DNA from 3 places in the Brevibacillus sp. HB1.4B genome. Region 2 is predicted to be linked to each of the others. Evidence: riboswitches for the same ligand, from Rfam matches in the RefSeq annotation. Region 2 holds a riboswitch; each other region holds the start of a gene.

Evidence for each region. Region 2 has a riboswitch for cyclic di-GMP ahead of HP398_RS19185 (methyl-accepting chemotaxis protein). Riboswitches for the same ligand answer to the same signal wherever they lie in the genome.
Region 1: another riboswitch for cyclic di-GMP. It lies ahead of HP398_RS17435 (GNAT family N-acetyltransferase); the one in region 2 lies ahead of HP398_RS19185 (methyl-accepting chemotaxis protein).
Region 3: another riboswitch for cyclic di-GMP. It lies ahead of ggt (gamma-glutamyltransferase); the one in region 2 lies ahead of HP398_RS19185 (methyl-accepting chemotaxis protein).

The regions. Positions count from the first base shown of each region.
Region 1 is NZ_JABSUT010000006.1:349,725-354,425, forward strand. Features, by position in the region: gene HP398_RS17430 (peroxiredoxin-like family protein) at 34-696, shown strand; cyclic di-GMP riboswitch class I at 870-953, shown strand; gene HP398_RS17435 (GNAT family N-acetyltransferase) at 1,148-1,702, shown strand; gene HP398_RS17440 (methyl-accepting chemotaxis protein) at 1,695-3,185, shown strand; gene HP398_RS17445 (alpha/beta hydrolase) at 3,306-4,355, shown strand; gene HP398_RS17450 (YiaA/YiaB family inner membrane protein) at 4,465-4,701, opposite strand, start outside.
Region 2 is NZ_JABSUT010000008.1:2,140-6,840, reverse strand. Features, by position in the region: gene HP398_RS19190 (formate--tetrahydrofolate ligase) at 100-1,728, shown strand; cyclic di-GMP riboswitch class I at 1,866-1,966, shown strand; gene HP398_RS19185 (methyl-accepting chemotaxis protein) at 2,039-4,012, shown strand; gene HP398_RS19180 (transporter substrate-binding domain-containing protein) at 4,128-4,701, shown strand, end outside.
Region 3 is NZ_JABSUT010000007.1:77,202-81,902, reverse strand. Features, by position in the region: gene HP398_RS17930 (glutamine--tRNA ligase/YqeY domain fusion protein) at 1-1,486, opposite strand, end outside; gene HP398_RS17925 (SET domain-containing protein) at 1,566-2,183, opposite strand; cyclic di-GMP riboswitch class I at 2,433-2,521, shown strand; gene ggt (gamma-glutamyltransferase) at 2,704-4,422, shown strand; gene HP398_RS17915 (methyl-accepting chemotaxis protein) at 4,542-4,701, shown strand, end outside.

The DNA.
Region 1 (4,701 bases), on a different contig from region 2:
TTACTATTCTTTCGAAAAAGAGGGGAACGACATATGGATAAACCACATTTTCAGAGCCTGCGCGAAGAGCTGGATTTTACAACCATTCAAATAGCAGACCTCCTCACTCGTGAAGTAACAGATGCATTTACAAAATCAATCGAGGAGCTGCGGACCTCTGGACACGCAAAGGGCTTGCCGATTGGTTCGATTGCACCTGATTTCTCGTTGAACGATCACACTGGCAAGACCATTACCTTGTCGGAAAAAATCGGAAAAGGTCCCGTCGTCCTCACATTTTTCCGTGGATCATGGTGCCCCTACTGCAATTTGGAGCTGCAAGCATACCAAAAACAGATCGATACGATAACCTCTCTGGGTGCCCAATTGTTTGCCATTAGTCCACAATCTCCTGCACACTCTCTTACTATGCAAGAGAAAAACGGTCTGAGCTTTCCCGTGTTATGCGATACCAATAACCAAGTAGCAGAAAAATATAAACTCAGATTCAGACTGCCTGATTTTTTACATGATACCTACCGATCATTGGATATTGATCTCCATCGTTTTAATAGCGAAGATTCATGGACACTCCCCATACCTGCTACTTATATCCTCGACAACCAGGGCGTAATCCGTTCAGCAGGCTTAGATCCTGATTACAAAAAACGCATGGAGCCTAGTGAAGTTTTAGACATTCTGCGTACCCTAACCTAACGCTTATATAACGAAGAACCAGTTGATCACACAACTGGTTTTTTCTACGTCTATGCTTTATGAACAATTAGTTTATTTTCCCTACCAAAACTTGACAAGAATATATCTTTTGGCTTATATTTTGCATGATTATGTCTAGCAAAATTCGACACATCTTTACAATTTCTGCTAAAAAATGCAAAAGGCAAAGTCATCGAAAGGTGGCGACGCAAAACCACGGGTCTACAGTCTTTGACCATGATAGCCGGGTTGCCATCATCTTGAGACCATTTATTCGATGTTGGTAGCTTCGGTTGTTCCATTTCGATGGAACGGCCTTTTTTTGTGTTTACATTTTTGAAAGGAGGATGAAAGCACTTTCATTATCGTATCGGATGGAAAAACATAACTTTAGTGACGTCAAACATACACAACATGGTTCAATCAGAGAAAATGATGGAGTGGAGAAGTTATGTACAAACAAGTAGAAACCGTACAAGAGTTAGCAAAATTTCATGAAATCAAAGAAACAGTATGGACAAGCATGGGCTTCGAGATGGAGCATGCGAAAGAAGGCTCGGCTCAGTTCCTCTTACTTGCCGAAGATGGGGAAGCAGGTGGAACATTTGAAATGACGCCCTTTTCCAAATCAAGTGCTTATATGAAATCACTTTTTCAGGATGTTGTTACAGAAGATATGAAAGTAATGGAGGTAGACAGTCTCGCTGTTTTGCCGAAATACCGCGGACAACTAGGGCAAAAAGGAATTTGCTTGATGATAGATTACGCTGAAAAGCACGGTTATACCCACGCAATCGGGGTAGCAGATCCGACTTTTTTTACGTTCATTAACAAGAAGTATCAAGTAAAGGCGACTCAGACCAAAGATATCGTCTTTTACAAAGGGGCCGATGCCATTCCGACCCTCTTCCATCTAAAAGATGTCTATGACAATAAGCACGATCCGAAATATTCCTGGTACAATTCGTCGTCATCCAACCAAGTAAAAGTCGAGGTAGGTGGGTAACATGGATAACATGGATAACATTGATCTATTGAGAAGAAGAAACAATTGGGTCGTAATCGTATTCGCAAGTATTATTACGGTAGTTCAGGTCTTAAACCTTTTTCTAGGCGTATCGTACACATTCGTTTTCACGATACTGGGTATTTTGTATGGCGTACTGGCACCTTTTACTTACATCTCCAATCGCCCGAGGTTCCGTGAAAAAGCAGCGCCCTTCATGAAGTTTTTCAACTTCGCGGTAATCGGAATTTTTATGTTCATCGTAGTTGGACTGGACCCGCATATGATCAATATCATGACCATTATGTTCTTTGTAGCAGTCATGGGGATTTATCAAGACCGACTCATCAATATTTTGACGATTGTATCGACATTGGGTATTGTCTCTTACTACTTCCTGACACAGAGAGAAACGATTTTCCATTCGACAAACAACCTTGATCTGATGTACTTCTTGCTTACCTTCTGCTTCGTCTCTGTCACGAGCATGATGCATGCTGTATTCAATAACAAGCTGCAAGAGGAAAGTGAGCAACAAAAACAAGAAGCGATTGCCTCAAAGGAATCGTTGCAACGTGTTCTGGATCAGATCAATGAATCACTCACCTCTATGCAAGACTATCAAGAGAATTTGAACAAGGTGACGGACGGTGTAAATATTCGCGCAGTCGAAACCGTCGCTTCCCTGCAAGACATTATGGAGTCCTTTACGGTTCAGACCAGCAATACGGACGAGCTGCGTCGGGAAATGAGCTCTACGAATCTGCAAGTGGAGGACATGACCCGTTCTGTTACGGAGATGCATGATTACGTTGAATCGACCAAAGAAGCCACTAATGAGAGCGGCAAACGCATCGGCAACATCGGCAATGACTTTGAACGATTCATCAAGGATATCCAAGGTACAAACCAGTTGATTCAAGAGCTCAATAAAGAAACCGAATCGATCGGGAAAATCATTCAAACCATTTCCGAGATTTCTGCACAAACCAATCTGTTGGCACTCAATGCCACGATTGAAGCGTCTCGCGCAGGCGAACACGGCCGAGGATTTGCTGTCGTAGCAGATGAAGTACGCAAGCTGGCTGAATCCTCCAAGCTATCCTCTGAGTCGATCTCGAACCTGCTCATGACCATTCGCGAAAAAATGAAGCTCGTATCAGATATGATTTCTGAGTCACAGACTTCTTTTGAGAAAAATAGCGAGGGCATCATTGAAGTACAAGAAATGTTCACCAATGTAGACAACTACATGCAAAACTTTGCGGATAAAACGAAAAACCTGCAAGAGTTCATTATCCATGTTCACAGTATGATTCAAGAAGTCGGCGCAAAAGTTGAAGTCAACGCAGATATTACCGACAAGAACAAAGAGAGCCTGGAAGAAGTGCTTGTTCTCGTTTCTGAACAAAAAGACGAAGTCGTTAAGGTTTCTGGCGGCTTTGAGAAAATCGAACAACAGATGCGTGGTCTCCATATGTAACCTTCCTGCAACCGCCTTTCACGGGCGGTTGTTTTCTTTTCTCATTTTGTAACCGAATGGATATATAATGTAAATATTCTGATATTTATAATCTTATACAATGAAAGGAGCACATCATTGATGGATGCACGAATCGAAACAAAAACGATTCAGACCGATCGACTGCTCGTTTCTTATCTGACAGCTGGCGTACTAGAAGGAGAACCGCTCCTCCTCATTCACGGCAATGCATCAGCCAACTTGTTCTGGGATGATACCATAGCGGCTCTATGTGACCAGTACCGTGTGTACGCACCTGATATGCGTGGCTATGGAGCAAGTGAAGCATTGCCCATCGATGCAACACGCGGTTTGCGAGACTGGTCGGATGACCTTCACTCGTTTATTCGGGCATTGGACTTGCCAACACCCGTCCATCTTGCCGGCTGGTCGTTGGGCGGTGGGATCGTGATGCAGTTTGCCATCGATCACCCGCAGGAAGTACGCTCCCTGATTCTAATCGCCCCCATGTCTCCTTACGGCTTTGGTGGAACCAAGGATATAGCTGGCACCCCGTGCTACAGCAGCTTCTCAGGCTCAGGTGGAGGAGCTGTCAACTCCGAGCTGGTCAAAAGGATAGCAGCCAAAGATATGAGTAATGAATCTCCCTCCAGTCCTCGCAATGTCATGAATCAGCTTTATTTCAATCCCCCGTTCCAGGTTGGCCCAGAGCAGGAAGACCGTTATGTGAGCGCGATACTCTCTACGAGAACGGGAGAGGGCTTTTACCCTGGTGCCTTTGAATACGTAAACGATTGGCCCGGTGTTGCTCCTGGGACAACAGGGATTACGAATGCGATTTCTCCCAAATACGTAAATTTGTCCGGTATTGTCCAGATGGAGCCGAAGTGTCCGATTTTATGGATTCGCGGTGCGGATGATGCCATTATCTCCAATCAGTCGCTTGCTGATTTCGGTACACTGGGCAAGCTTGGCTATGTCCCCGGATGGCCAGGGGAAGACGAATATCCTCCGCAGCCTATGGTCTCCCAAATTCGTGACGTCCTCGAACAATATCAGCGCGCTGGTGGTTCCTATCAGGAGATAGTCATGGAAAATGTGGGGCACTCTCCACACATTGAAAAGGCAGAGGAGTTTGTAGCGCTCATTCGAAAGACCGTCAGGGCATGACCCTGGCGGTTTTTTTGCGATCCATTGGTTTCCTCCCCACCAAAATGGAGCGAATACCCGATGATGAACAACTTTAACATTTCCTTGCCTAAACCATACACCATCTGGGCTATTTCGGCGTTTCTTTCTCCGCTTTCGATACCTTCAAGTTAAATTCTCTTTCCTGCTCCTCAATAATTGTTCGATCCTCTGCATTATCTCTCACTACTTTTTGCGTCAAAATCGATCCAACTGCTACCAGAAGCATACATGCGATATAATACCCCTTTTCGTGCAGCTGAAGACCTGTTGCATTGTATAAACCGATGGAAAATAGCAGTACACCTGCCCCCAATGTAAAGTATGC
Region 2 (4,701 bases):
TGCGTAATGTGTCGAAGAGGAGAGGAGAAAAAGGAAAAATGCAGAATGTAGAAGATTGGTAACTGGTGCATTACATTCTGGTGTGGCAGGGAGGCAAGTATGAAGTCTATTGTTGAAATTGCCAAGAGTGCAGGTATCGAAGAACAGCATTTGGAGCTATACGGAAAGTATAAAGCCAAACTATCAGATGAGCTATGGGAGCAAGTGAAGGATCGCCCTGATGGCAAACTGATTCTTGTTACAGCGATGAACCCAAATCCGGCGGGAGCAGGGAAGACGCTCACGACGATTGGTCTGTCACAATCATTAAATTATCTCGGGAAGAAAACAATGGCAGCGCTTCGCGAGCCGTCCTTGGGTCCTTGCATGGGGATCAAAGGAGGCGCAACGGGAAGTGGCCAAGCACAAATTCTCCCGGCTGATGAAATTAACCTGCATTTTACAGGGGACATTCATGCGATTACAGCTGCACATAACTTGTTGGCAGCGATGATCGACAATCATATTTTCCATGGCAATCCGCGCGGGCTCAATCCAAAGAAAATCGTATGGAAACGGGCAATGGACATGAACGACCGCGCATTGCGTAACATCGTTGTTGGTCTGGGTGACGGCAATGGGATGACGCGTGAGGATGGCTTCATGATTACGACCGCGTCAGAAATCATGGCGATTTTATGCTTGAGTGAGAATCTGGCAGACTTGCGCGAGCGGTTGAACCATATCATTATTGGCTACGATTTCGATGATCAGCCTGTACGGGCAGAAGAAATCAACGCGGTCGATGCGATGTGCGTTCTCTTGAAGGAAGCGATTAAGCCCAATCTCGTACAGACAATCGAGGGAACTCCGGTCATTATTCACGGCGGACCTTTTGCCAATATCGCGCATGGGTGTAGCAGCGTGATCGGAACCAAGATGGCCTTGAAGCTGGCGGATTACGTCGTAACAGAGGCGGGCTTTGGTGCTGATCTGGGAGCGGAGAAGTTTTTTGACATCAAGTGCAGAAAGGCAGGCCTGACTCCATCGGCTGCTGTCGTGGTCATTACGGTTCGCTCCTTGAAATTCAACGGCGGGGTAAAAGTACCTGACCTGGCAGTGGAGAATTTGTCTGCTCTGGAAAAAGGCTTCGAAAACGTCAAGCGCCATCTGGAAAACCTCCAGAAGTTCGGTGTGCCAGCAGTGGTGGCCATCAATCATTTTGCGACAGATACCCAAGCAGAGATTGATGCCGTCATTGCGCTATGCCAAGCCGCCGGAGCTGAAGCAGCACTCTCCAAAGTATGGGCAGAAGGAGGAGCTGGCGGTGTCGAGCTGGCTGAAAAAGTGACGCGTGCAGCAGAGCGACCTTCGTCCTTCCGATTCTTGTATGAGGAAGACCTCAGCATTAAAGACAAGATTGAGACTGTCGTGAAAGAAGTATACCGTGGATCAGGGGTTGTCTTTTCGCCGCTGGCATTGAAAACAATGCAAAAGGTAGAAGAAATGGGCATGTCCCATCTGCCTGTGTGCATGGCAAAAACACCGTACTCCTTTACGGATCGTGCTGATCTATTGGGGGCACCTGTTGACTTCACAATCCAAGTGAGCGAAGTGCGCATATCAGCAGGAGCTGGTTTTATCGTCGCATTGACCGGAAGCTTGGTTACAATGCCAGGCCTCCCGAAAAAGCCGGCTGCGGAATCGTTATATGTAGACGAGGATGGGCAAGTGATCGGATTAAGCTAATCAAAAAGTTTGACAAAAAGCTGACAACTGTAAAAGGTTGTCAGCTTTTTTTCCATTTTGAGGTTTATTAGCGAAAAGTTATGGGAAATGAAAGGTGAGATTGAAAAAAAGTGGACTTTAACTGAAAAAACAACAAGGAATGACAAAGGCAAACCTGTTGAAAGGCAGGGACGCAAAGCCACGGGTCTAAGGACGAAAGTCAAATGACTTTCGCAGCTAGGACAGCCGGGTTGCCATACCGTAGTCATGATGGGCTGTCGGTGGGCAGTCTTTTTTTTGTTGAAAAAACAGAAGGGAGAAGTGAATCGGTATGAAAAATAGTTTGAAGAATAAGCTAATTATCGTTTTGTGCCTGCTGTTGGTTATTAGTTTGGGTACGGTTTGCGGTGCAAGCTATTGGAGTGCTTCCAATCTTTTGGCAGACAGTCTGGACAAAGAAGCTGAGTTGTCAGCTAGCAATCTCTCGATACGTATCGATGGTTTCTTTCAAGAAAAAATTAGTATTGTAGATGCGGTGGGAGGGCTGATGTCGGCTGATCAAAATGTCGAACAGGACCTGAAACTTATTCAAGAAGCTCAAAAGGAAAATCCCGAGTTTGAGACGTTCTTCTTTTCGCATGACTTAAGCGGTAAGAAAGTAATCAATTTCAAGGGAGAAGTGACTGACATCTCGGATCGTCCGCATATTAAGGAAGCCAGCAAAGGGGAAGGGAAGGTTGTTGTCTCCGAGCCAGTCATTTCAAAGCGAACAGGGAATAACATCGTGACTCTTGTCGTTCCATTGATGAAGGACAATCGTCAATACGGTTATATCGGTTCTACTATTCCTATCAATGAAATCCAAAAAAAGGTGTCCGAAGAGAAATTTGGCCAAGCTGGTTACGCCTTTTTAGTAAGCAAAACAGGAACATTTATTTATCATCCGAAAAGCGAGTACATTCTGAAGGAATCGATTCTCGACATGGGTATTCTTGAGCTTCAGACAGCTTTTGAAGATATCAAACAAGGGAATCATGGAATCGCCCAATATAAATACGAGAATGTAGAGCGATTTGCTTCCTATGCTCCTACCAGTTTGAACTGGGGCCTATACATCACTGCACCCGTAGCGGAGCTGCATGCGCCTGTCGATCAATTGTCAGTCCGATTGATGGTGATTTCCCTCATCGTGTTGGCGATTGGGGTTGTCCTCGTTTATTTCTTGGCTGTACGCATGGTGAAACCAATTGAGCGTCTGAATCACGCAGTAAATGTAGTGGCGCAGGGGAACTTGAAAGAGACAGTAACGGTTGAGGGAAAAGACGAGATTGCAGTTCTGTCACGTGACTTTAACCAGACGGTATCGCACTTGAAAAATTTGATCGAAGACGTATCTCTGTCGTCTGATCAAGTACAGCGTTTTAGTCAGGAAGTATCTGAAGGTATTAAACAAGCGACGGAAAACATCAACCAAATCGGTTTGTCTATTGCACAGATTTCTGAGGGAGCAGAGGCGCAGGCCACCAGCTCGCAGGATGTCGCGTTGTCAATGAATGATATGGCAGCAGGCATCGTGAAAATCGCGGAGACGTCTGCACATGTTTCAGAGGCTGCCCAGGTAGCAACAGAGCAGGCAGAGCAAGGAACTGCTGTGGTAGAGCAGGCAGTTCGCCAGATGGGAAGCATTGGCGAGGGAACATCGAAGGCGACAGTAGCCATCGAGCAGCTCAACAATCGTTCCAAAGAAATCGAAGGCATTCTCGATACGATCAGTCAGTTAACCTCGCAAATCAATTTGCTTGCCTTGAACGCTTCGATTGAGGCAGCACGTGCCGGCGAGCATGGACGTGGGTTTGCCGTGGTTGCCGGAGAGGTGAAAAAACTGGCGAATCAATCCGAAGAATCCGCATCCAAAATCGCAATGCTGATCGGAGAAATCCAGCAGGATACTCGTCACGCGGTAGAAGTCATGACCGCGGGCAATCAAAACGCTCAGCAAGGTATTCAACTGGTCGAAGAGGTTCGCGAAATCTTCGGGCATATTTTGGAATCTTCCCGTAACGTTGCTGCGCACATTTTGGAAGTATCCGCAGCATCTGAGCAAATGTCAGCAGGCTCCCAACAGGTGAGTGCTTCTGTAGATGAAATGCATAACATTGCAAAACATGCTTCACTCGACGCGCAAACAGTGGCAAGGGCGACCGAAGAGCAACTTCAAGCCATCCAGGAAATTGGCCAGTCTGTCGAGCGTTTGAACGCAGTGGCAGAAGAATTACAGCAAGGAATTGGTAGGTTTACTGTGTAAGAGGCAGCTCGACAGGTTGTAAGTCCTCTTCTTTGAAAGGGGGGATGCCATTAGGGGATGATGGAGTTTGTTTCTGATAACTAAATTCATACCGTTTAACAGGAGGAGAAACCAGATGAAAAAATTTACAAAAACAATCTTGGCGAGCACACTCGCTGCAACTATGCTCATGACAGGTGGAACAGGTGCTTTTGCCGCAACGGCGGTTAAGCCTGTGCCAACCGTAGCTGCTGAAGCTGCTAAAAAACCGCAAACGAAGAAGTTTGAGTCTCGTTTGGACGAAATCATTGCGAGAGGCTATATCCTCGTAGGTACTCCAGGTGACTACAAACCATTTACATATTTGAATCCAAAAACGAACGAATTCGAAGGTTACGATATCGATGCGATGAAAGAATTCGCAAAAAGCCTGGGAGTAGAGGCGCGTTTTGTCCAAACATCTTGGCCAACACTGATGAACGATCTCTTGGCAAATAAATTCGATATTGCTGTCGGAGGCGTTACGCGCAACACAGACCGTCAGAAAAAAGCGCACATGAGCGATCCTTACATTCAGTTCGGTAAAGCTCCACTCATCCGCAAAGAAGACAAGGACAAGTACAAGAGTGTAGCAGACATCAACAAGCCAGAGGTGCGCATTGGTGTGAATCCAGGTGGCACCAACGAAAAATTCGTTCGTGAGCATCTGA
Region 3 (4,701 bases), on a different contig from region 2:
TCGGGTTAACGTTGTCGAGGAATGTGCCCTCTGCGTCTTCATCATCCATAATCAATGGCTCGTACAAACGGAATTCAGCAGGAAGCGCATTGGTCGCATCCACCCAGTGAATCGTCCCTTTTACCTTGCGACCTGTAAAACCGCTGCCGCTCTTCGTCTCAGGGTCATACGTGCAATGGATCTCGATCACGTTGCCATCTGCATCCTTCACGACGTCATTGCATTTAATGAAGTACGCGTGCTTCAGACGCACTTCATTTCCCGGGAACAGGCGGAAATACTTGCTCGGCGGGTTTTCCATGAAGTCGTCTTGTTCAATGTAGATTTCGCGGGAGAACGGAATTTGACGATTGCCCATCTCTGGGTTCTCTGGATTAATCTCCGCTTCGAGCATCTCGACTTGTCCTTCCGGATAGTTCGTGATGACGACCTTCAACGGATTCAAAACAGCCATCGTACGTGGTGCCTTCAGCTTCAGGTCCTCACGGATGAAATACTCCAGCATTTTCTCGTCAACCGTGCTGTTAGCGCGCGCTACCCCTACTTCACGAGCGAATGTACGAATCGCTTCCGGTGTATAGCCGCGACGACGGAAGCCTGCGATGGTTGGCATGCGCGGGTCATCCCAGCCGTCTACTACATTCTCATCAACAAGCTGTTTCAGCTTGCGTTTACTCATAACGGTGTTGGTCAGATTCAAGCGGGCAAATTCGTACTGGCGTGGTACACTCTCCATTTCGCACTCGCGGACTACCCAGTCGTACAACGGACGATGATCTTCGAATTCCAGTGAACACAGGGAGTGTGTCACGCCCTCGATGGCATCCTCCAACGGATGAGCGAAGTCGTACATCGGATAGATGCACCATTTGTCGCCCGTGTTGTGATGCGTTGCATGGGAGATTCGATACAGAACCGGATCACGCATGTTGAAGTTCTGAGAAGCCATATCGATTTTCGCACGCAGCACCTTTTCTCCGTCCTTGAATTCCCCTTGGCGCATACGTGCAAACAGATCCAGGTTTTCCTCCACAGATCGGTTGCGGAACGGACTATCTGTGCCTGGCTCTGTCCATGTTCCACGCATTTTACGCATTTCTTCGGGAGACAGATCGTCTACGTAAGCCAGACCTTTTTTAATCAACAGCACCGCACGGTTGTACATCTCTTCAAAGTAATCAGATGCAAAAAACAGCCCATCCCATTCGAAGCCAAGCCATTGAACGTCCCTTTTGATGGCCTCTACGTATTCGATGTCTTCCTTCACCGGGTTGGTGTCGTCAAAACGCAGGTTGGCCTTGCCGGAAAATTCACGTGCCAACTCAAAGTTGAGGCAGATCGCTTTTGCATGTCCAATATGAAGATACCCGTTCGGTTCTGGGGGAAAGCGGGTAATAATTTCTTTTACTTTGCCCTCTTGCAAGTCATCAATCATGATATTGCGGATAAAATTGGATGCCGCTACCTTGTTTTCCAATGAAATCAACCTTTCACTTCACCTTTACATTCCATAATACTGATTCTCTACCCAGAGTTCAACAAAATCGGGTCGTGGACCGACCCGCTCACGTCTTCCATTGCTGCCTCGTTTGCCATTGTGGCCTGCAATACAGATGAATGACAGAATCAATGGCTAAGCGCTGCTCCGTGATCCCTCGAATCGTTTCGAGATGCTTCGGGGAAATCAGATTCAACAACGGCTGTTCAACATGATTGAAACGTTGGAATGCTTCCGCTGCAATCCGATCCCACTGTGGGTAATACCGAAGCAAGTCATCGGGCATTACACGGGAGCGATCCGTGTCAGACTCGGGCAAACAATCAAAAGGTTCATCCAGATTTAACGTTCCATAATCATCGGTCAGCTCTTCGCCCGGAAAAATATCCCGTGCAGCCAATTCCATATCATACATGGTCGGCACACAATTCGCATGAAAGCTGTGGTTCACGTACCTTGCCTTATCCCAACAAAGAATGTACTTTCCGAACTGGTTCTTGAATGAATATTTTTGCACGTCCTGTTTTCGTAATGAGTCAAGTTTTTCCACAAATGCAGGGTCCAATACCTGGTCCAAATTATCCTGTGCCCATACAATCGTTCCTTTTGGGATAAACCTTGTCGCAAACACACCGTACCCGATCTCATCGTTGATATAGCGCAATTCTGTATCGGGATGCATCATGGTCTTTGTTTCACTCCTTGGCTTATGTGCCTTTTTATCATCATAAGCAATTCAGCCCCATGAGGTGTGTGAATGTCTGCGAAAAACACCCCTCCCCATAGCTTTCCTGACTATTTTTCTGGATTAAAAAATTTTTTCTTATTTACCACAAATGGTAAATAGTCTATATTATTGGCAAACGGTGTTTTAGGAACATTTTCCCACAACGATCGCATCAGTAAATGTGTCAATTTTATGCTTCATCCATTGATATCGAAACGGCAAACCCGGGGAAATCCGGCGACGCAAAGCTACAGGGGCTACCTCCGCAACAGCGGACACGCTTGCCAGCTACCGAAGTATTGATGTAGGACGAGACCAATGATCCTATATCATTGGTCTTTTTTTGCGCACATAATGTCTATTTTTGTCTATTTTTGTATGTTTGTGTATTTTTGACTTTTGAAGGAGGTGAGGCAACAGCGGATAGCCGGTTTAATGAATTCATTATTCTATTCATCATGAAGGAGGTTTCATAGGAATGTCATTCTGGAAGAAACTCTCAACCGTCGCGCTGACTGCTGTCATCGGGGTATCAACATTCTCTGGGGCACAAGCTGCTAACCGTCCAACAACGATGTCACCGAACGCAATGGTGACGACTCCTCACTATCTGGCTACGGCTGCGGCCCTGAAGACATTGGAAAACGGTGGAAACGCTGTAGATGCTGCTATTACAGCCGCTTCCACATTAGCTGTCGTCTATCCTCATTACACAACCATTGGTGGAGATAACTTCTGGCTCATCTACAATGCCAAAACAAAAGAGCTGAAGGCACTGAACGGCAGTGGTCGCGCAGGCGAAAAGGCAACCATCGACTATTACAAAAACAAAGGCTACGAAAAAATCCCGTCCCGCGGTTATGAATCGGCAAACACTGTCCCTGGTGTCGTCTCCGGCTGGTGGGAGGCTTACAACTACGCCCATAAAAGCATGGGCAATAGTAAGGTTCAATGGAACAAACTGCTGGAGCCTGCCATTGGATACGCCGAGAACGGATATCCAGTCTCCCCCAACCAAGTATATTGGACGAAATACGCGACAGATCCAACTGACAATAACTTGAAGAATCTTCAACGTTTTGATGGATTCCGTAAAACATTCCTGAAGCCCAACGGTGATCCCTATGCAGCAGGCGAAATTCTCAAACAAAAGGATCTTGCCAATACTTTGCGAATCATTGCGAAAAAAGGCGCTGACGGTTTTTATAAAGGAGAAGTAGCTAAAAAAATCGTAGCAGACATGCAAGCCAACGGCGGATTGCTCACGTTGAAAGATTTTGAGAAGCACACCTCCACTTGGGCAGATCCGATTTCGGTAGACTACCGCGGATATAAAGCGTACAACGTTCCGCCTAACTCCCAAGGCATGGCATCGCTCTCTATTCTTAATGTTTTGAATAACTTTGACCTCAAGAGCATGGGTGAAGGAACACCCGATTACTATCACACGATTGTGGAAGCTACCAAACAGTCTTTTGCTGACCGTGACAAATGGCTGACTGACCCTGCCTTTGTGGATATCCCTGTGGATGAGCTGTTGTCCAAGCAGCACGGGAAAGATTTAGCTGCGCGCATTGATATGAAGCAAGCTGCCAAATCCGTAGAACCGCTTGATCCAAAAGGCGATACAACCTGGTTCGGGATCGTCGACAAAGATGGAAATGCCGTGTCCATCATTCAGAGTCACTATTTTGACTGGGGTTCCGGCATCGTAGCGAAAGATACGGGCATCCTTTTGCAAAACCGCGGAAGCTATTTCTCTTTGGACTCCAAACACATCAATCACTTGGAACCAGGAAAACGTACCTTCCACACCATTAATCCAGCTATGCTCTTTAAAGGGGACAAGCCTTATCTTCTCTACGGGACACAAGGGGGAGAAGGACAGCCGCAAACGCAAGCCGCTCTCGTCACGCGTATCGTCGACTTTGGTTTCAGCGTACAAGACGCAATCGAAGCACCAAGATGGCTGCATGGACGCAACTGGGGATCTGATTCCAACAATCTCAAGGTGGAAAGCCGCATCCCTCAAGACGTCCTGGACGAGTTAATAAAACGTGGGCATCCAGTCGAAAAGCTGGAAGCAGCCTATACCGATACGATGGGACAGTCCGGCGCAATCCTGATTGACCCGCAAACCAATGTAAAATTTGGCGGTGCTGACCCTCGCGGTGAAGGCGCAGCAATGGGATATTGATATTTTGTCAGACTGCTGAGTTAAACTCAGCAGTCTACCTGTATTATATTTCCTTGTGGCAGACCGCTTTTCACAAAGAAAGAAATATCTCAATCACGGATTAGGAGCGGAAAAATCCTATGTTTTTGTTCAACAAACTCAGGAACAAAATGATCCTTTGGTTTCTCGTCGTGGCCGTCATTCCACTTACTGCCGTTTCGATGTTTATCACGAGCAGCTTTTCATCCATTCTGATTGATAAACAAAAATCATCCTATGTTGACCTTACTTCCAGTACAG